DNA from 4 places in the Tardiphaga sp. 866_E4_N1_4 genome. Region 1 is predicted to be linked to each of the others. Evidence: riboswitches for the same ligand, from Rfam matches in the RefSeq annotation. Region 1 holds a riboswitch; each other region holds the start of a gene.
The links. A riboswitch is a leader RNA that binds a small molecule or an ion and turns the genes downstream of it on or off. The one in region 1 is predicted to bind cobalamin.

Region 1 (5,202 bases):
GATAGGCCGCAAGCGCGGCGCGCAGGAAAGCTGCGGAGCGCTCATCCTTCAGGCTGGTCACATAGAGGCAGACGGTGTTGAGGCCGCGCGCGTCGAGCGACAGACGTAATGCATCAATTGCCGCCGTATCGCCGCCGGCCACCAGCGCGCGGTAGAAGATCACGATGGCATTCGGCCGGTTATCCGCCGCCGGCTCGTTCGGCCAGAAGCCGGCCGACGGCATTGGCCGTGCCGCAGGTGGCACATCACCATGGCCGATCAGATGCGCGGCATAGCGCAGTGCAAGCTGCGCGTTGTCGACGCCGCCCTCGCTGCAATAGCGCCACAGCGCGTGCGTTTCATCGCTGCTGACCGTGCCGCGGGCGGCCAGTTCGGCATTCCAATCCATCTCGCCGGGCAGGCAGGCGAACTTGCTACCGCGGCTCAGCGCGTCGCTGCGCAGACTCTCCACACCATGGGGCCAATAGCTGATGCCGCCGAGCATGCGCAGCACCACGATCTTCGCCTCAGCCAGCGTGCGCTCGACATAGAGATCGACCGACGCGGGATGACCGAGCGCCAGCATGTTGGTGAACCGCACGCTGGGGAAATCGCCCGGCAGTGTCGCATGCGCCGCATTGAACGCCGCCAGATCGCTGTCAGCCGCCGACAGCACGACGATATCGGCGGTGTCCTGCCCGAGATCGCGGGCGACGTCACCGTCGTCAATGCTGCCGGAGGTATCGAGCTTCAGATGCATGCGGGTGAACCTGCGTTACCCGGCGAGTGCCTTTCGCACGGCGTCGCCGTCGAATCCCTTGAGGCCGATGACCACCAGATGCTCGGCCTGCATCACGTCCGGCCGGGCGAAGGCGAGTTCAACGCGAGCGCCGACGGCCTGCACCACGATCGGCGCGGGCTTGTCCGTAATGCGTGCATGACCCTTCACGCGCAGCACGCCATCGAGGCCAAGCGCGTCGCTGATGCGCGCACGCATCGCGTCGATGCTCGCAGCAGCGGTGGGTTTGACGACGATGCTGTCGAAATCGTCATGGTCGTGTTCTTCTTCCTCGCCGTGATGGCCGACACGAGCGGCCATGTCGTCCTCGGCGGCGGCATTGAGGCCGATCAGCACCGATGGCGCGAGATCGCCCTTGGAGCGCACGATGCTCACGCCGGGACGCAGCACGGCTTTGAGCTTGGTCTCGATCTCGGCGAGTTTTTCCGGAGCGACGAGATCGCTTTTCGACAAAACCACCAGATCAGCGCAAGCGAGCTGGTCCTCGAACACTTCCTCGATGGGGTCGTCGTGTTCGATGCCTTCGTCCTTGGCGCGCTGTTCGGCAACAGCGTCTTCGTCCAGCGTGACACGGCCTTCAGAGAGCGCCAGTGCGTCGACGACAGTGACGACGCCATCGACAGTGGCGCGAGTCTTCACCGCCGGCCAGGCAAAGGCCTTCAACAGCGGCTGCGGCAGCGCGAGGCCGGAGGTCTCGATGACGATGGCATCGAGTGGACGCTCGCGCGACAGCAGCTTGTCCATGGTCGGCACGAAATCATCGGCCACGGTGCAGCAGATGCAGCCATTGGTAAGCTCGACGATATCGCCGGGCGCACAGGCCTTTGCCGCGCATTCCTCGACCAGACCGCCATCGAAACCGGCATCGCCGAACTCATTGACGATCACGGCGATGCGGCGGCCATCGGCCTGGGTCAGCAGCGAGCGCAGCAGCGTGGTCTTGCCGGCGCCGAGAAATCCGGTGAGGACGGTGACGGGAACGCGGGACATTCAATTCTCCTGGGAACGCTTGAGCCAGAGCGGAAGCCCGGCGGCAATGAACGCAACATTCGGCACGGCGGCCGCGATGATCTGGTTGAGGCGGCCCTGCGCATCGCGAAACGCGCGGCCGAGCGGTGTCTCCGGCACGAGGCCGAGGCCGACTTCGTTGGACACGAACACGATCGGATAGCGCGAGACATCGAGGAAGCGCACCAGGCGCTTCGCTTCAATCTCTGGATCGCGCTCGGCAAACATCAGGTTCGACAGCCACAGTGTCAGGCAATCCACCAGCACGACGCGCCCGACCGTGGCCTCGCGCGTCAGCGCATCGACAAGCGCCAGCGGCTCTTCCACAGTGATCCAGCCTTCGCCGCGCTGCTTGCGATGCTGCGCGATGCGGGCATGCATCTCGTCGTCACCGGCCGTCGCAGTGGCCAGATAGATTTTCGTCAGGCCGATGCCATCGACCAGCTTTTCGGCGAAGGACGACTTGCCCGAGCGCGCACCGCCCAGCACCAACGTGGTAGAGGTCGCGGTCATTTCGGCGCACGCCCATCTTCAGGCGACCAACGCATCGGCGGCACGCGCGCGACCATGCCCTTGCGCAGCACCTCGGCGCGCTCGCGCCATGGCACCAGACCGTAATCGGCCTTCTGATAGGACTCCACGAAAGACACCAGCGCCGCGCTGCCGCTATCGGTCTGCAGATCGCCGAACAAGAACGTGTAGCCATCAGGGCTCGTCACCGCGACGGTCGCCGGTCGCTTGCAGACGCTGAGGCACTGCACCGGACGCACCATCACGGCGCCATCGCCATCGCCGAGGGCGGCCTTCACCGCATCGAACATGTCCGGCCCGACGATCGTGCCAGTTTCGGCGGCCTTGCAGCTGATGCACACACTCACGACAACGGGACCAGCGGGCACGGGGCGCGGCGGTTCGACCGAAATTTGTTCGCCAGAGATATCGGCGCTGTCGTGATCCATCACATGCTCAGTTCACGCCCTCACGGGCTTACGAGCTTTGTTGGATCGCGCCGACAGCATTGCCGTCGGTTCGCTCCCGTCCGGTGCACCCCGCCCCGACGACGCCTCCAAAGCACAGTTCGTGATGGCAGGTCTCCTGGCTTGCGAGTCACAGCCTGTTGCCGCCTTCCCAAGAATTCTGAAGAATTCCCAGTGGCACCGGCGCGGGCTCGTCGCTTACAGTTGCGGGGGCAGCGCCGGCCTCAAACCGGCTTCCCTATTCACCTTCCACGCGGAAGGACCATCGCAAAAGACGCTATCTGCCGGGTGCGCCGGGGTCAACCGCGCCGACGGACTGACGCCCGGACCTGTTGACCTTGCAGGTCGTCTTGCGTCAGTTAGGCCGCGAAAAGGAACCCTATGTCCGCCCATTCTCAGTCCTTGTGGCAGCCGCCCGCCATTGCGCCTGTTGACCCGCAGATCGCGGCAGGAATCCGCGCTGCCATCGACGGCAAGGCCAAGCCGCCGGGGTCGCTGGGGAGAATCGAGGACCTGGCGCTGCAGCTCGGCATGATCCGGCATCCGGGCGAGCCGCGCGGCGACAATGCCGTGCTGCTGGTCTTCGCGGGGGATCACGGACTCGTAGCCGAAGGCGTGTCGCAATATCCGTCGGCGGTCACGGTCGCGATGGTGATGACCTATCTGGCCGGCCGCGCCACGGCCAATGCTTTCGCCGCGGCCAATGACATCGGTGTGCGCGTGATCGACATCGGCGTCGCTGCGGAACTGCCTGTCCATCCGAAGCTGATCGACGCCAAGGTCCGCATGGGTACGGCGAATGCCGCGCGCGAGCCAGCGATGACGGCAGAGCACGCGGCCGATGCGCTGACGCGCGGCTTCAGAATCGCCGTCGGTGAGATCAAGGCCGGCGCAGACATCATCGCGCTCGGCGAGATGGGAATTGGCAACACGGCCTCATCGGCACTGGTGGTTCATCGACTCGCGCCGGCACCCCTGGATGATTGTATCGGCGTTGGCGCCGGGCAGGATGATGCCGGCATGGCGCGCAAGCGCGCGGCGATCACGAAGGCGGCAGCGCGCAGCGACGCAACTGCGCCGCTGGATGTGCTTGCCGAATTCGGCGGACTGGAAATCGCAGGCATGGCCGGAGCGATCCTCGGCGCAGCTTCGCAACGGCGGCCGGTGATCATTGACGGCTTCATCTCCAGCGCCGCGGCATTGCTCGCCGTTCGTCTGTGCCCGGCCGCACGCGACTACTGCGTCTTCGCGCACCGTTCGGCCGAACGCGGCCACGACATCGTACTCAACGCGCTCGATGCCCAGCCGCTACTCGATCTCGGCTTGCGGCTTGGTGAAGGCACCGGCTCGCTGCTTGCGGTGCCGTTGGTCCGCGCCGCCGCGCGCATGCTGACCGACGTTGCGAGCCTCGACGACGTGCTGGCCGGAAAGATCTAGATGAGGCCGGATCCGCATCTCTTGAATGCGATCCGTTTCCTGACGGTGGTACCGGTACCGGCAAATGGCGACGCGCAGGATCCTGACTGGCTCGCGCGTGCGATGAAGTATTTTCCGATCGTCGGTGTCGGCATTGGCGCCGCCTCCGCGGTTGTGTTTCTCGTTGCCAGCGAATTCTGGTCACCGCTGATCGCGGCTTTGCTGGCGATTACAACAAGCATCGTTATCACCAGCGCGCTACATGAGGACGGCCTTGCCGATACGGCCGACAGTTTCGGCGGAGGCTGGACGATCGAAAAACGCCTCGCGATCATGAAGGACAGCCGCATCGGCACTTACGGGGCGCTGGCACTCGGCCTCGGCGTAGCGCTGCGTATCGCGGCGCTCGCCATATTGCCGCTGTGGGCAGGTGCGGCAGCGCTGATCGCCGTCCACGCCGCAGCACGCGCCATGCCGGCCTTCGTGATGAACCGCCTGCCCTATAGCGGCGATACCAGTGCGATGAAGGTCACTTACGCCGCGGCGCCGGTGCGATTTGAGGAATCGTTGTTTGCACTTGGTGTGGTTGTGCTTGCAGCAATCCCGCTTGCGCTCGTCTCGGTCGCATCGCTTTTTGCGGGTCTTCTGCTCGGCGCAGCGCTCGCCGCACTGCTCGCACTCTGGTCGCGTCGTCTGATCGGTGGTTACACCGGCGACGTGCTCGGTGCCGTCGAGCAACTCTTCGAGATCGGATTTCTTCTCGGCGTTGCGGCCCTGATCAGATAGGCCAGTTAAGCGGCAATCGATAAGGCTCACCTTCAGAAGCGTCCGCGCCGCGGCCGATGCGTGCGATGGCTTCGACCATGCGGCCGTCGCGGCCAAGCTGTTCGTCGGCCAATTGCACCATCAATTTGTTCGGCGTCACATAAGGCGAACGCTTGCGTAGTTCATCGGCGATCACCGCCTCATAGCCAGGATTGCGATCGCAGGCGATGGCGTAAGCGGCGGCGCTGGAACGGCTGA
Region 2 (5,202 bases), 1.7 Mb from region 1:
GCCGCCCGGCGGGTTCGTTGCAGTCATGGCCGGTTTCCTTGCCCCAATCCTCTGAACAAAATCGCAAATTCCCGGGTTGAACGCAATCTCGACGCATTGCCATTTTCGTGACCCAAAGACGCAGTCGCGTGTTCGGTACCAGATAGAGCAAGATCAGGATTTCAGCGCCCCGCCCATAACAGGCTCGTATGTTGCTGGTTCCGCGCGCGGAACAATAAAAGTTGTCGTAAGGCTATCCCGGTTCCGATCGCAGAAATACATCAATCTATCTTTGCTAGATCGAGAGTGTTTCTAACCTGTGCTGCGTGAGGCATTTCCATGATTACCGTCGGACAGCCGCCCGAACAGATGACGTTTCAGCTTGGTCTGCGGCGCCGTGGGATCAGCGATCGGCTGGTGCTGCGCGCAATGGAGGATATTCCGCGTGATCGCTTCGTCGAGCCGAACGATCGCGCCCACGCGTGGCGCGATACGGCCTTGGCCATTGCCTGCGGTCAGACCATCAGCCAGCCCTTCGTGGTGGCCTATATGACCGAACAGCTGCAATTGAATGCTGGTCACCGTGTGCTCGAGGTCGGCACGGGATCGGGCTACCAGGCCGCGATCCTGTCAAAGCTCGTCCGCGACGTGCTCAGCATCGAGCGCTATCGCACGCTGGCCGACGCCGCCCGGACCCGGTTGGAGGCACTCGGCCTCCACAATATCGAGGTCATGCTCGGCGACGGCCTCAACCCGGCTGCCAATTTGGGATCGTTTGACCGGATCGTCGTGACCGCCGCAGTGGAGGAGGTGCCGGTGGCGCTGACCGATCGGCTTGAGGAGGGGGGTATTCTGCTTGCGCCGGTTGGTCCTCATAATGGCGTCCAGACCCTGGTCCGGATCCGCAAAACCGGGGATGGATTGGAGCGAAAGGAGCTCGTGGATGTACGTTTCGTGCCTGCACTTCCGGGCATCGCGCGCGAACTCTGAAAAAAGTTCGTGAACGGCTGTCACGTGTTGGTCGCAAGGTTAAAGGCTTGGTAACGGAGACGGTGTTTACTCAATTCAGTTGTTTGTTGCGTATGAGTGAGTAACCAATGTCCAGCGTTGTCGAGTTGCTTTACTCGCGCCGCGCTCCGCAGGTCGCGGTGCTGGCGCTGATGTCTATCGGTTTTGCCGGCTGCAGCGCCGACATGCAGACACGGCTATCTCAGAATCCAAATTTTGACTCAGGTCAGTCCCGTGGCTTTGGCTGGCAAGGTGAAACCACCGGCTCGGTACCGCAGCGCGCACCGCGCGCGCCGGTCGAGCGTCAGGAACTGCCACAATATCAGCGCCCGGCCTATAATCCGCAGCCGCAGTATCAATCCCAGGCTTTGCCGCCGCCGATCTCGGCGCCGCAGTCCTATCCGACAGCTCGTCCGGTTGCGTCGGCTGCTCCCGTCAGCGGGGGCGGCAACGGTATGTATACGCCGCCGCCCGCACGTGCGCCGATCGAAACCACCGGCTCCACGGCACCGCGCTCGGTTGCAGCGACCAACGGCCTTGCCCGTGATGGCGGCACCTCGATCATCGTCGGCACCAGCGATACGCTCGATGGTCTGGCGAAACGCTACAACGTCTCGTCGGCTGCGATCCTGCAGGCCAATGGCTACAAGGGTCCCCGCGCGCTGTCGCCCGGCCAGTCGCTGATCATTCCGCGCCAGGGCGCTGCGGCAACTCCGGCCGTTGCCGCTGCTCCGAACAAACCTGCTGTCGGCGCGTCGACCACGCATTTTGTCAATCGCGGCGATACGCTAATGAGCATCTCGCGCCGGAACAACGTGCCGGTGGCCGAACTCGCACGCGCCAATGGTCTGGCGCCGACTGCCCAGTTGAAGCTCGGCTCCAAGATTACGATACCGGGCGCGCGTACGGCTTCTGCGGCTTCTGCGGCTCCCGCGGCCGCGCCGCTTGCTGCGCCCGTCGCAGCCGTGACGGCCGCTCCGGTTGGCGCGGTCACGTCCGCTGCCGTGGCCCGTGTTGCTTCTGCCGAGCCCGCGCAGAAGGCCCGTCTGGCAAGTGCCACGACGACGCCTGAAGAAACCGCGCCGGAATCGCCGACTAAAGCCGCTGACGCAACCGGCGCTTTGCCGACGTTCCGTTGGCCGGTGCGCGGCCGCGTGGTCACAGGCTATGGCGCCAAGACCAATGGCAAGTCCAACGACGGCATCAACGTCGCCGTGCCGGAAGGCACGCCGATCAAGGCTGCCGAAGATGGCGTCGTTGCCTATTCCGGCAACGAGCTGAAGGGTTACGGCAATCTGGTCCTCGTTCGTCACTCCAACGGCTACGTCACCGCATATGCCCATGCGAGTGAGCTGATGGTGAAGCGTGGCGAGACCATCAAGCGCGGTCAGGTGATCGGCAAGTCCGGCCAGTCCGGTGAGGTTACTTCGCCGCAGCTTCACTTCGAGATCCGCAAGGGCTCGTCGCCGGTCGATCCGCTGCAGTTCCTCAACGGGGCGTAAGCGCAATCCACGAAGTGTAGTTCGCATTTAAGCAAGCCCGGCCTCGTGCCGGGCTTGATGCGTTTGATCTCGGGGCTACGGCCCACTCCAGCTCCGGAGTCTTCAACGCGCTGCTGCGAGTGGGCAGCTTGCGCGAGCAAGCTCGGTTGACTGCCGCGCGATGTTGCCCATATGTGGACATGTCGTGGTTCTTCGGGAAGGTTTGCCCGAAGCTAAGAGGGAAGCCGGTGAGGCGTTAAGCCAAGGCCGGAGCTGCCCCCGCAACTGTAAGCGGTGAGCCGCTGTCCATTAAAGTCACTGAGACCCGCAAAGGTTTTGGGAAGGCCGGACAGCAGCATTGACCCGCGAGCCAGGAGACCTGCCTCGACAACATAAACGTCCTCGGGCGGGGTGTCCCGGTGGTGCGGTTGCGATTCCGCGACTGCCGTCGTGGAATCCAGACGTGTCACTTTGGCCTTTTGCCCCCAATCATTGGGGTTAAGCCATGTCTACTGTGTCAAAGTCTACTTCTTCAAAATCAACCACCTCTCTTCCTGTTGCTACATTGGGCACGCCACGGATCGGTCCGCGGCGTGAACTCAAGATGGCGCTGGAAAGCTATTGGTCCGGTGCAATCGACGAGAACGCGCTGATCGATGTCGGCGTCGGGCTGCGTGCCGCAAACTGGGCGCGTCAGAAGTCGCTCGGGATCACGGTCCTGCCGTCGAACGACTTCTCATTCTACGATCAGGTGCTCGATACCAGCGTCATGGTCGGCGCCATTCCCAAAGTCTATGGCTGGAACGGCGGAGACGTCTCCTTCGCGACCTATTTTGCCATGGCACGTGGATCACAAGGCGATGAGCATGACGAGGCGTGCACGCACGGCTCTCATACGCATGATACGTCGCAAGGCGTACCAGCACAGGAGATGACCAAATGGTTTGATACCAACTACCATTTCATGGTGCCTGAACTGGCGCAGGATCAGACCTTCAGTCTCGCATCGCGCAAGCCGATCAGGGAATATGAGGAGGCGAAGTCGCTCGGCTATCAGACGCGGCCTGTGCTGGTTGGGCCTGTGACCTATCTCAAACTGGCCAAGAGTATGGATGCGTCATTCGACCCGGTGACGCTGCTCGATCGATTGCTGCCCGTCTATGTCGAGGTGCTCGGGGAATTAGCCGACAGCGGCGCTGAGTGGGTGCAACTGGATGAGCCGTGTCTGGTGCTCGATCTCGACGCGCCCGCAAGGCAGGCGCTGCAGCGGACTTACGCTGCTTTTGCGGAAGCGGTCCCGCAGCTCAGGATCATGCTGAACACGTACTTTGGCGAACTTGGCGACAACCTCGATCTGGCCCTGTCGCTTCCCGTCGCGGGGCTTCATCTCGATCTGGTCCGTGGACCGGAGCAGTTCGACGAAGTCGCTGCGAAGGCACGGAAGGACCTGATCCTCTCACTCGGCGTGATCGACGGCCGCAATATCTGGCGGTCCGACCTGTCCAGCCTGCTCGATGGCTTGGAGCCCATGGTCGATTTGCTGGGACGACATCGTGTGGAGCTGGCGCCATCCTGTTCGTTGCTACATGTGCCGATCGATCTCAGCCTTGAGACCGCGCTCGATCCGGACGTCAAAAGCTGGCTGGCATTTTCGATCCAGAAGATGGAAGAGCTGGCCGCGCTTGGAGCGGCACTGGCTGGCAGTCGCGCGGATGTCGCTGCAACGCTCGCGGCGTCGGATACCGCGGCGGCTGCGCGACTGGCATCGTCGAAGATCCACGACCTTGCTGTCGCCAAGCGCGTTGCCTCTGTTGATGCGACCATGCATCGTCGCGGCAGTGACTTTGCCACACGTGCGGCCGATCAGCATCGACGCTTCAAGCTGCCGGCATTCCCGACAACGACCATCGGCTCGTTTCCGCAGACCGCGGAAGTGAGAAACGCACGCGGGGCCCATGTCAGGGGCACACTCAGCGATGCCGCCTACAAGACGTTCCTGCAGAACCAGACGGCGAGGGCGGTGCGCTGGCAGGAGAATATCGGTCTCGACGTGCTGGTGCATGGCGAGTTCGAGCGCAACGACATGGTGCAGTATTTTGGCGAGCAACTTTCCGGCTTCGCCTTCACCAAGCATGGCTGGGTCCAGTCCTATGGCTCCCGTTATGTACGGCCTCCTGTCTTGTTTGGAGATGTGTCCCGGCCACATCCCATGACCGTCGAATGGTGGCAGTACTCGCAGTCGCTCACCGAGCGGCCGATGAAGGCGATGCTGACAGGGCCCGTCACGATTCTGAACTGGTCATTCGTGCGTGACGACATTCCCCGCGAAGTCGCGTGTCGCCAGATCGCGCTCGCGATACGCGATGAGGTGCTCGATCTGGAAAAGGCGGGCGCCGGTATGATCCAGATCGACGAAGCGGCACTCCGCGAAGGGCTTCCGCTGCGCAAATCGGAATGGAAGTCCTATCTCGATTGGGCCGTGGAGAGCTTCCGTATCTGTTCGTCGGGTGTGCGTGACGACACGCAGATCCATACGCATATGTGTTACTCGGAGTTCAACGACATCATCGACGCGATCGGTGCCATGGACGCCGACGTGATCTCCATCGAAACGTCACGGTCGAAGATGGAACTGCTCGATGCATTCAGGACCTACAAGTACCCGAACGAGATAGGTCCGGGCGTTTACGACATCCACTCGCCGCGGGTGCCCGAAACGCGCGACATGGTCGAC
Region 3 (5,202 bases), 3.3 Mb from region 1:
TCAATCCCAGCGTCCAGGCCAGGCGATAGAGCTGGTCGAGCTTCTTGCCTGAGGGATTGGCGATATAGAGATTGAGCGACTGCGCCTGATCGATCCACTTCTGACGGCGCGAGGCTGCCTCGATCAGCCACGCGCTGTCGATCTCGAACGAGGTCGCGTAGAGCGCCTTGAGATCGTCGGGTACGCGGTCGATCGATCCGACGCTGCCATCGAAATATTTGAGGTCGGAGACCATCACCTCGTCCCACAGGCCCCTCTTTTTCAGATCGCGCACAAGGAAGGCGTTCACCACCGTGAAATCGCCCGACATGTTCGATTTGACATAGAGGTTTTGATAGGCCGGCTCGATCGACTGCGCGACTCCGCAGATATTGGAGATCGTCGCTGTCGGCGCAATCGCCATCACGTTGGAATTGCGCATGCCGGTGGACTTCACGCGGTCACGCAGGCCGTTCCAGTCGAGCGTGGTGGAACGATCCATCTGCACGCCGCCGCGTGCCTCCGCAAGGATCTCGATGGAGTCGATCGGCAGGATGCCGCGGCTCCACAGCGACCCCTCAAAGGACGGATAGCGGCCGCGCTCGGCGGCGAGATCCACCGATGCCGAGATCGAATGGAAGGCAATCGCTTCCATGCTGGTGTCGGCAAAGGTCACCGCCGCATCCGACGCCATCGCGATACCCTGCACCTGTAGCGCATCCTGAAAGCCCATCAAGCCCAAACCCACCGGACGATGCTTGAGGTTCGAGCGGCGCGCTTCCGGGATGGTGTAGAAATTGATGTCGATGACATTGTCGAGCATCCGCATCGCCGTGGTCACAGTGCGCTTGAGCTGCGCATGATCGAGGCCGTCTTTGCCGATGTGGTTCAGCAGGTTGACCGAGCCGAGATTGCAGACCGCCACTTCGTCGTCCGACGTGTTCAGCGTGATCTCCGTGCAGAGATTCGATGAATGGATCACGCCGGCATGCTGCTGCGGCGAGCGCAGGTTGCAGGGATCCTTGAAGGTGATCCAGGGATGGCCGGTCTCGAACACCATGGTCAGCATGCGGCGCCACAGGTCGGTCGCGCGCACTTTCTTGAACACGCGGATCTCGCCTCGCGCAGCCTTCTCCTCATAGGCCGCATAGCGCTCGGCAAACGGCTTGCCATAGAGATCGTGCAGCTCAGGCGTTTCGTCCGGCGAGAACAGCGTCCATTCGCCATCGGCTTCGACGCGCTGCATGAACAGATCCGGCACCCAGTTGGCGGTGTTCATGTCATGGGTGCGGCGGCGGTCGTCGCCGGTATTCTTGCGGAGATCGAGGAATTCCTCGATGTCGATGTGCCAGGTCTCGAGATAGGCGCAGACCGCGCCCTTGCGCTTGCCGCCCTGATTGACGGCGATGGCCGTGTCGTTGGCGACCTTCAGGAACGGCACCACGCCCTGGCTCTCGCCATTGGTGCCCTTGATGTGCGCGCCGAGACCGCGCACGCGAGTCCAGTCATTGCCGAGACCACCGGAATATTTCGCCAGCAGTGCATTGTCCTTCACCGACTTGAAGATGCCGTCGAGATCGTCGGCCACCGTGGTGAGGAAGCACGACGACAGCTGCGGCCGCTGCGTACCCGAATTGAACAACGTCGGCGTCGAGGCCATGAAGTCGAACGACGACAACAGATTGTAGAATTCGATGGCGCGGACTTCGCGGTCGATCTCGCGCAGCGCGAGGCCCATGGCAACGCGCATGAAGAAGGCCTGCGGCAGTTCGATGCGATTGCCCTGCACATGCAGGAAGTAGCGGTCATAGAGCGTCTGCAATCCCAGGAACTGGAACTGAAGGTCCCCTTCCGGCTTCAGCGCGGCAGCGATTCGCTTGAGATCGAAGCGCGCGAGTTCGGGATCGAGCAGCTCGGCTGCAATGCCAGTCTTGATATAGGCGCCGAAATATTCGGCGTAGCGCGTGGTCATGTCAGCCTGCGACGCGTGGGTCGGGCTGCCATGAACGAAGGACAGGACTTCCGTGCGCAGTTTGTCGAGCAGCAGGCGGGCGCTGACAAAGGTGTAGTTCGGCTCCTGCTCCACCAGCGTGCGCGCGGCCATGATACCAGCCAGTGCCAGCTCATCCAGCGTGATGCCGTCATAGAGATTGCGGCGGGTTTCCTCGAGCACCGGGGCGGCATCGACGCCGTCAAGGCCGGCGCAGGCCTCGTTGACGATCAGCGCGAGACGGGCCGAATCGAGCGGGGCGCGCGTGCCGTTGGCGAGCGTGACATGCAGCACCGGTGCGGTGGAGACGAGCGCCGGCTTCGCCGCCAGTTCCTCCGCGCGGGTGCGAGCGCGCTCCTCGCGATACAGCACATAGGCGCGGGCCACCTTGTGGTGCTCGCTACGCATCAGCGCCAGTTCGACCTGATCCTGGACGTCCTCGATATGGAAGGTGCGGCCTTCACCGACGCGGCGCGTCAGTGCGGCCACGACTTCGCCGGTCAGTTGTTCCACCGCCTCATGGACGCGGCGCGAGGCCGCTGCCGTGTGGCCCTCGACGGCCAGAAACGCCTTGGTCATGGCCACGGAAATCTTGCTGCCGTCGAAGGGCGACACGGTGCCGTTGCGCCGGATGATCTGCATCGAGGGTTCGCGCGCGGGCGCAGCAAGCGTTTCCGGCGACAGTTGAATCAGCGGCGCATGAGCCGCATCGCGGCCGTTGGACGAGACGGAAGATGAAGTAGGCATCGGCAAGACCCCGTGTGATGCATCAAGCAATGGGGGCTGGGGCCGAAAGGACGCTGCAAAATACACGGCGGAGATCCGCCGGCATTGCCTGCAAGCGACCGCTGGGACACCCCGCCCATGGACGTTCTGGTGTCGCGGCAGGTCTCCTGGCTCGCAGGTCAATGTCTGTTTCAGCCTTCCCGATGCTTGCGCATCAGTGACTTCAATCGAAACAGACTCACTGCTTACAGTTGCGGGGGCAGCGCCGGAATATGACGCAAAACAGCGTCTTTACCGGCTTCCCTCTTAGCCACCAAGTCTTGCGACTAGGCGGACCGTGACATCTACATTTGGTGTGACCCGCGGTGAAGTGTCAAGCGAGCATTGGCGCCGAACGCAACAAATTCGGTAGGGCTGTTGGTTCAGTGGACAACCGCTTGCGTGGCTGAAACCGCGGGATCGTTGGCGGTTTCTGCACGATGCGATTCGTTGTCCGAAAGGACCGTGAGGCGCAGAAGAGCCACATCAATCGATGGAGGATGCCATGCGGAACCTGGCAACGAGCACTGAGAGAACCGAGTTCAACGCTTTCGTGGGGCACGCAGGCGCGGTCACGGCGTTCGAGACGACGGAGCAGATCGCCCGCCTTCGCCTCGACGACATGCTCAACGACGCGTTGATGGACAGCTTTCCTGCGAGCGATCCGATTTCTTCGTTGCAACTCGCCTGAGCGGATCAGACCGCGCGAAAGCTGGCCCGATACTGGCTGGGCGTCAGGCCAAGCCGCCGCACGAAGACCTGACGCATATGTTCGGCGGTGGTGAAACCGGATTCATAAGCCACCACCTTCAGCGGCAGATCGCTGCCTTCGAGGCGGTTGCGTGCCGTGTCGATCCGGGCGCCCTCCACAAAATCTGCCGGCGTCATTTTGGTCTCGAGCTTGAACACCCGCGCGAAGGTGCGCGCGCTCATGCCCGCCACATCGGCCAATTCATCCACGCTGTGTGCGTCACGCAGATGCGCCATCACATGGGCATGGACTCGCGCGATCGGCGAGTCCGGCTCGGCCGGCGGTACCAGATACGGACTGAATTGCGACTGGCCACCCTGGCGCTGCGCCACCACGACCAGACGCTTGGCCACAGCCAACGCAACGTCCGCACCATGATCTTCCTGGACCAGCGCGAGACCCAGATCGATGCCTGCGGTGACGCCGGCTGACGTCACCAGCGCACCGTCACGACTGTAGATGCGATCGAACTCCACATGCGCTTTGGGAAAACGCAGCGCCAATAGCGGCGCGTTCTGCCAGTGCGTCGTCACCGTCTTGTCGTCAAGCAAGCCTGCATGGCCGAGCGCGAATGCCCCGGTGCAGACCGAGCCATAACGCTCCGCATGGAGCGCCGCATTGGCCAGCCACTCTGTAAGCTGCGGATCCGCCTCTGCCGTCGGCAGCCCAGGCCCGCCGGCCACCAGAACCAGATCCCAGGGTTTGTTCGCATCACTGAACGCCAGATCGGCAGATATCCGCAGGCCGTTCGATGCACGCAGCGGCGCGCAGTCTGCAGCGACAAGTGTAATGTCGTAGCCGTCGCCCGGTGCAACGAAGCCATTGGCCTCCATGAACACATCAAGCGGACCGGCTACGTCCAGCGACTGGACGCCCGGAAAGATCGCAAGAGCAACGGTCTTCATGGTGATGCTTCATTCCGACGGCGAGGACAGGCCCAAGTCATTCTGAATAGATAGTCGTCTTGCGGCAGGAAATCACGGGCGAATGGCAGCTTTGCAGGGCGCGGCGCGATTGCGAGGACACCGCCCGCCGGCGACAACGGATGCATCACAACACCCCCGCAAGGAGCATCTCATGAGCAAGACCATTGCCGGCATCAAAGTCCCTGACAGCGCCCTCGCCCGCCAGGTCGATCAGCTGGTGCGCGATACCGAAAGCGATCTTCTGTATCATCATTCCAATCGGGTTTTCCTGTTCGGCGCGCTCGCCGGGCAACGCAAGGGTCTCAAGGTCGATTCCGAATTGCTCTATGTTGGCGCGATGTTTCACGACATGGGCCTGCAGGCGCCCTATGCGAGCAAGGAGGAGCGCTTCGAAGTCGATGGCGCAAATGCTGCCGCAGACTTTCTGCGCAGCCACAGGATCGATGAGCGCGACATCGACGATGTCTGGGACGCCATCGCGCTTCACACGACACCGGGCATTCCCAAGCACAAGCGGCCCGTGGTGGCGCTCGTCACGGCCGGTGTTGAGATGGATGTATTGGGTCTGGAGTATGATGCCTTCACCGCCCATCAGCGCCACGAAGTGTGCGTCTGCCATCCGCGTGGCCATGACTTCAAGAACGGGATCATCGATGCGTTCGCCGCGGGGACGATCCACAAGCCGGACACGACCTTTGGCAACGTGAAGGCTGACGTGCTCGACCTCCGCGACCCCACCTACAAGCGCGCGAATTTCTGCAGCATCATCCTGAACTCGGCGTGGAGCGAAT
Region 4 (5,202 bases), 2.3 Mb from region 1:
GGCGGTGCGTGGCATGCCGAGCATCCACTGATTGTCGCTGTAGCTCGACGTCGCGTAGATCTTGTCGAACAGGTTGTAAACGCGCAGCGACACCGTGGTGTTGACGTCCGGCTTCCATTGCAGGCCGGCATTCACAACTGTGTAGCTCGGCATTTCCAGCGTATTCGCGTTGTCTGCATAGGTCTTGCCGACAATCTGCACGCCGGCATTGGCCGACCAGTTTGGCGCAAAGCCCCATGTTGCCCAGATATTGGAGACGTTCTGCGGGACATTGATCGGGACGTTGCCGGCAAAATTCACGCCGCTGGCCTGCAGGAAGTCGTCATACTTTGCGCGCAGGAGCGCGGTGTTGGCATCGATGCGCCAGCCGTATTCGAGCACGAGACCGATCGAGGCCTCGACACCGCGCGACGACTGCTGGCCGACCTGCTGAACCGCTCCGCCGCTACCCGGAACCGCTGCGAGCAGATTGTTCTTCACGATCTCATAGGCAGCGAGCGTCCACTCGCCGCGGCCGCCCCAGAACGACTGCTTGACGCCGATCTCGGCCTGTTTGCCGGTCGCGAGGTCAAACTTCGCATTGGCGTTACTCGCCGAGATCAAGCCGCCGATGGTATCGACCGCCGTCGAATACTGGCCATAGAAAGCAAGATTCTGAATCGGCGTATAGACGACGCCGGCGCGCCACGAGGTCGCCGAATAGTCCCGGGTGTAGCTGTTGGCGGGGGTGCGATAGTCGGTTCGTTCGACGGTCGGTTGATCCTGGCGGACGCCGGCGATTAGCGACAGCTGCTCAGTCACAGCCAATCGATTCTCTGCGAAGAACGCGTATTGATTGGCGACGCTCTTGAAGCCCGGAACAGTTGGGTCGGGGCTACTGAACAGGCCGGGATCGAAATTATACGGATTGACCGATGAGGACCCGCTAAACGGCGAATTGTTGGTATGCTTGAAGTCGATGCGGTTAACGTCGAAGCCCGCCACGAAGGTGTTGACCATGCCGAACAGATGGCCCTCGAAGGTGGCGTCCATGCGGTCGCCGATCTGCTGCTGCTGGTGGAAGATCTCGAGATAATCGCCGCGATCGATCAGGCCGGTGCCGGAATTGAAGCCGTAGATCTCGACCTCCTTCCAGTGGCGCTTCGCATACATGTAATAGAGCGTGTTGCGCAGGGTGATGCCGTCGGCCACCTGCCACTCGGTCTTCACCTGGCTCCAACTGTCCTGATAGCGGATGTTGCTGTCGCTGACATTGTAGTTCTTGAAGCGGATCGCCTCATTGAGCTGGCCGTTAATCAGCGGCGTGCCGAAATATTTTGATGGATGGCGGTCGCCATAGTCGGTGGAGAGCGTCCAGGTGATGTCCTCGGTCTGCTTGATCTGCACGGCGGCGTGCAGTGCGATGTTCGAGGTGTTGTCGCGATCGACCCAACCATCGGACGCGTTGCCGGTGACGGCGATACGATAGGCGACGTCCTTGCTGACCGGGCCGCCGCTATCGAGGGCGATACGGCGCGTCATGTTGCTGTCTAGCGAGATTTCAGCCTGGTTGCGCGGCACCCAGAGCGGCAGTTTTGAAATCACGTTGATAGCGCCGCCGATGGCGCCTTCGCCATACATGACGGAGGCGGGGCCGCGCAGCACCTCGATCTTTTCGGCAGTCCAGGTGTCGAAGGGGAAGTTCACCGTGCCGGAGCCGACATAGAGGCGCGTGCCGTCATAGAGCGAGGTGACTGAGCCGCTGCCGGCGAAGCCGCGGGTGCTGAAAGCAATGCCACCATTGCCGGGTTCGCCAATGGCCGTAAAGCCGGTGGCATTCTGCGTGACGGCATCGACGACGTTCTGCTGGCCGCGCTCGGCCATGGTTTCTGCCGAGATGACCTCGACGCTGGCCGGCGTCTGCAGGCGCGTCAGGCCGAGGCGGCTGCCGGTGGATGTGGTGCCGGTGAGGTTGAGCGTCGGTGCTGCGAAGACGGGGCCTGTCGGAGCAGCGACCGGCGTACCCGTATTGGCGGCGACATTGCGCTGCTGCCGCGAGCGCGCAGCGCGCGATGCATTGCCGTTCGTGGTGCGGCGTGCGCGTTGAGGTGTCGCTGACGGCTGAACGACAACAGGATCGAGCGTCTGGCTCGACTGTGTGGTTTGCGACCAGCTTTCGCTTGGACACAACAAGCAGGAGAGAGCAACAGAATAAAGTAAGGGAGCATGTCGCTTCAATGCGACGGAAGAAACGGAGGTCATGAACAGGACTCGCGGTTACGTGGCACGTCACCGCAAACCAAGTCGCCCCGCCGCTTTCAAACAGGCAGTGTGACTTCCACCAGGACACCCCGCCCAATGTGCTCGCGTGTGACCACGACTGGCGGCAGGTCTCCTGGCTCGCGGGTCACTGCCTGTCGCCGCCTTCCCAGGTGAACACCCAGTGGCTCTTGGCGCAGGCTCGCCGCTTACAGTTGCGGGGGCAGCCGCGGAATCGGGGGATCCCCCTCACCGCATTCCCTTTTGATCCCCGAAGGGAACCGTCGCCTTCACGTTAAGGTGAAATTTCCAAATGTGTCAATTAAGTCGCTAGTCATTCGCAACTTGCATCGGCGGGTGTTGATATTGCGCATCACCTGTCATCGCAGCGTCAAGCGATCTGCCTAGAGCCACTGGTGCCAGAGCCAGGATCAGGAGTTCGCCATGGCGCTACATATTTCCCGCCGTCGTTTTCTCACGCACTCAGCCGCAGCAGGCGCAAGCTTCCTGGCGATGCCTTACCTCAGCCGTGCGGCGGATCGTCCGGTCGTGTCGCATGGCGTGCAGTCCGGCGATATCGGGACGAGCAGCGGCATGATCTGGTCGCGCGCCGATCGCCCGGCGCAGATGATGGTGGAAGTCGCCACCACCGAATCCTTCAGCAATGCGCGGTTGTTGCCCGTCGTCACGGCGCTGCCCGAGAGCGATTTCACGGCGAAGCTGCTGCTCGATAATCTGCCCGCGGGGCAGGACATCTTCTACCGCGTCAAATTCCGCGATCTCTCGCATACCGACATCGTTGGCGAGCCGGTCATCGGCCGCTTCCGCACCGCGCCGGCGGATCGCCGCGATGTGTCCTTTGTCTGGGGCGGCGATGTCGCAGGGCAGGGCTGGGGCATCAACGCCGATGACGGCGGAATGGTCACCTTCGCCACCATGCGCAAGCACAATCCGGATTTCCTGATCCATTCCGGCGATACCATCTACGCCGACGGCCCGATCCTGCCTGAAACGAAACTGCCGGACGGCACGATCTGGAAAAACACCATCACGGTGCCGGAAAAGGCGAAGGTCGCCGAGACGCTCGATGAATTCCGCGCTGCGCACAAATACAATCTGCTGGACGACAATGTTCGCGCCTTCAATGCGCAGGTGCCGATCTTCGGCCAGTGGGACGATCACGAGGTCACCAACAACTGGTCGCTCTCGAAACAGTTACCGGCATCCTACAAGGAGCGCGACATCACGCTGCTGGCTGCGCGCGGCGCCCGTGCCTATCACGAGATGTATCCGATCTCGGTCAGTCCGGCCGAACCTGGCCGCGTCTATCGCACGCTCAATTACGGCCCGCATCTCGACGTCTTCATGCTGGACGAGCGCAGCTATCGCGGGCCCAACGGCCCGAATCTGCAGGAGAGCTATGGTCCGGATGCGTATTTCATCGGCCCGGAGCAGATGGCCTGGCTGAAGCGCGCCCTGATGGCGTCGAAGGCGACCTGGAAGGTCATCGCCTCCGACATGCCGATCGGCCTCGTCGTCTATGACAACGCTGCCGACAAAACCGGGTCTGAGGCCATTGCGCAGGGCGACGGGCCAGTGCGGGGCCGCGAGCTGGAAATTGCCGATGCCCTGCGCTTCATCAAATCGGCCGGTATCCGCAACACGGTCTGGCTAACCGCCGACGTGCATTACACGGCGGCGCATTACTACAATCCGGAAAAGGCGCAGTTTCAGGATTTCGAGCCGTTCTGGGAGTTCGTTTCGGGCCCGTTTCACGCCGGAACTTTCGGGCCGGCGGCGCTCGACAATACCTTCGGTCCCGAGGTCCATTTCGTGAAGGCGCCGGGGCCCGATAAGCAGAATTTGCCCCCGTCGGCCGGCATGCAGTTCTTCGGTCACGTCAAAATCGACGGCCAAAGCGGCCAAATGACCGTTACCTTGCGGGATCGGGCCGATATGGCCCTTTGGGCCACGGTTCTGGACCCGAAATTGGGCTAACCATTTGGCAGATTCGCATTGTTTTTCGGCGATTTCCCCCTATATTGCGCCGCAACGCGTCCGAGTACCCGGCCCCTTCTGGCCGGGTTTGCTTTTGGAGGGATTGCCCCAGCGCGTTTTCAGACGAGGCAGTTATCGAACGCGCTCGAGCGCAAGGCATAAGCCTTTTGTTGTCGAGCATGTCTTGTTGAACCCGCTCAAGGGCACCCAGACCGTAACCAGAAGAAGACCTATGAACCTTCGCAACATTGCTATCATCGCCCACGTTGACCACGGCAAAACCACTCTCGTGGACAAGCTGCTGCAGCAGTCGGGCACGTATCGCGACAATCAGCGCGTCCAGGAACGCGCGATGGATTCGAACGACATCGAAAAAGAGCGCGGCATCACCATTCTCGCCAAGTGCACCTCGGTGCTGTGGGATGAAGTCCAGATCAACATCGTCGACACCCCGGGCCACGCTGACTTCGGCGGCGAAGTCGAACGCATCCTGTCGATGGTCGATGGCGTGATTGTGCTCGTCGACGCCGCTGAAGGCCCGATGCCGCAGACCAAGTTCGTGGTCGGCAAGGCGCTGAAGCTCGGCCTCAAGCCGATCGTCGCGATCAACAAGGTCGACCGTCAGGACGCCCGCATCACCGAAGTCGTCAACGAAGTGTTCGACCTGTTCGCAGCGCTCGACGCCACCGACGACCAGCTCGATTTCCCGATTCTGTACGGATCGGGCCGCAACGGCTGGATGGCCGACAGCCCGGACGCGTCGCATGATGTCGGCATGAAGCCGCTGTTCGATCTCGTCATCAAGCATGTCGCGCCGCCGGTGGTTGAAGAAGGTGCGTTCCGCATGCTCGGAACCATCCTGGAAGCCAACCCCTATCTCGGTCGCATCATCACCGGTCGCATCTCGGCCGGTTCGGTAAAGCCGAACCAGGCCGTCAAGGTGCTGTCGCGTGACGGTAAGGTCGT

Region 2: another riboswitch for cobalamin. It lies ahead of metE (5-methyltetrahydropteroyltriglutamate--homocysteine S-methyltransferase); the one in region 1 lies ahead of AB8B20_RS10885 (DUF1636 family protein).
Region 3: another riboswitch for cobalamin. It lies ahead of AB8B20_RS26235 (ribonucleoside-diphosphate reductase subunit alpha); the one in region 1 lies ahead of AB8B20_RS10885 (DUF1636 family protein).
Region 4: another riboswitch for cobalamin. It lies ahead of AB8B20_RS21730 (TonB-dependent siderophore receptor); the one in region 1 lies ahead of AB8B20_RS10885 (DUF1636 family protein).

The regions. Positions count from the first base shown of each region.
Region 1 is NZ_CP197242.1:2,199,291-2,204,492, forward strand. Features, by position in the region: gene cobN (cobaltochelatase subunit CobN) at 1-739, opposite strand, end outside; gene cobW (cobalamin biosynthesis protein CobW) at 755-1,768, opposite strand; gene cobU (bifunctional adenosylcobinamide kinase/adenosylcobinamide-phosphate guanylyltransferase) at 1,769-2,299, opposite strand; gene AB8B20_RS10885 (DUF1636 family protein) at 2,296-2,745, opposite strand; cobalamin riboswitch at 2,855-3,045, opposite strand; gene cobT (nicotinate-nucleotide--dimethylbenzimidazole phosphoribosyltransferase) at 3,145-4,200, shown strand; gene cobS (adenosylcobinamide-GDP ribazoletransferase) at 4,201-4,965, shown strand; gene AB8B20_RS10900 (tyrosine phosphatase family protein) at 4,958-5,202, opposite strand, start outside.
Region 2 is NZ_CP197242.1:472,582-477,783, forward strand. Features, by position in the region: gene AB8B20_RS02470 (response regulator) at 1-27, opposite strand, end outside; gene AB8B20_RS02475 (protein-L-isoaspartate(D-aspartate) O-methyltransferase) at 319-969, shown strand; gene AB8B20_RS02480 (peptidoglycan DD-metalloendopeptidase family protein) at 1,077-2,489, shown strand; cobalamin riboswitch at 2,658-2,869, shown strand; gene metE (5-methyltetrahydropteroyltriglutamate--homocysteine S-methyltransferase) at 2,974-5,202, shown strand, end outside.
Region 3 is NZ_CP197242.1:5,450,045-5,455,246, reverse strand. Features, by position in the region: gene AB8B20_RS26235 (ribonucleoside-diphosphate reductase subunit alpha) at 1-2,716, opposite strand, end outside; cobalamin riboswitch at 2,836-3,050, opposite strand; gene AB8B20_RS26230 (hypothetical protein) at 3,240-3,425, shown strand; gene AB8B20_RS26225 (GlxA family transcriptional regulator) at 3,431-4,396, opposite strand; gene AB8B20_RS26220 (HD domain-containing protein) at 4,563-5,202, shown strand, end outside; gene AB8B20_RS26215 (glycosyltransferase family 87 protein) at 5,176-5,202, opposite strand, start outside.
Region 4 is NZ_CP197242.1:4,484,620-4,489,821, forward strand. Features, by position in the region: gene AB8B20_RS21730 (TonB-dependent siderophore receptor) at 1-2,241, opposite strand, end outside; cobalamin riboswitch at 2,348-2,539, opposite strand; gene AB8B20_RS21735 (alkaline phosphatase D family protein) at 2,683-4,236, shown strand; gene typA (translational GTPase TypA) at 4,469-5,202, shown strand, end outside.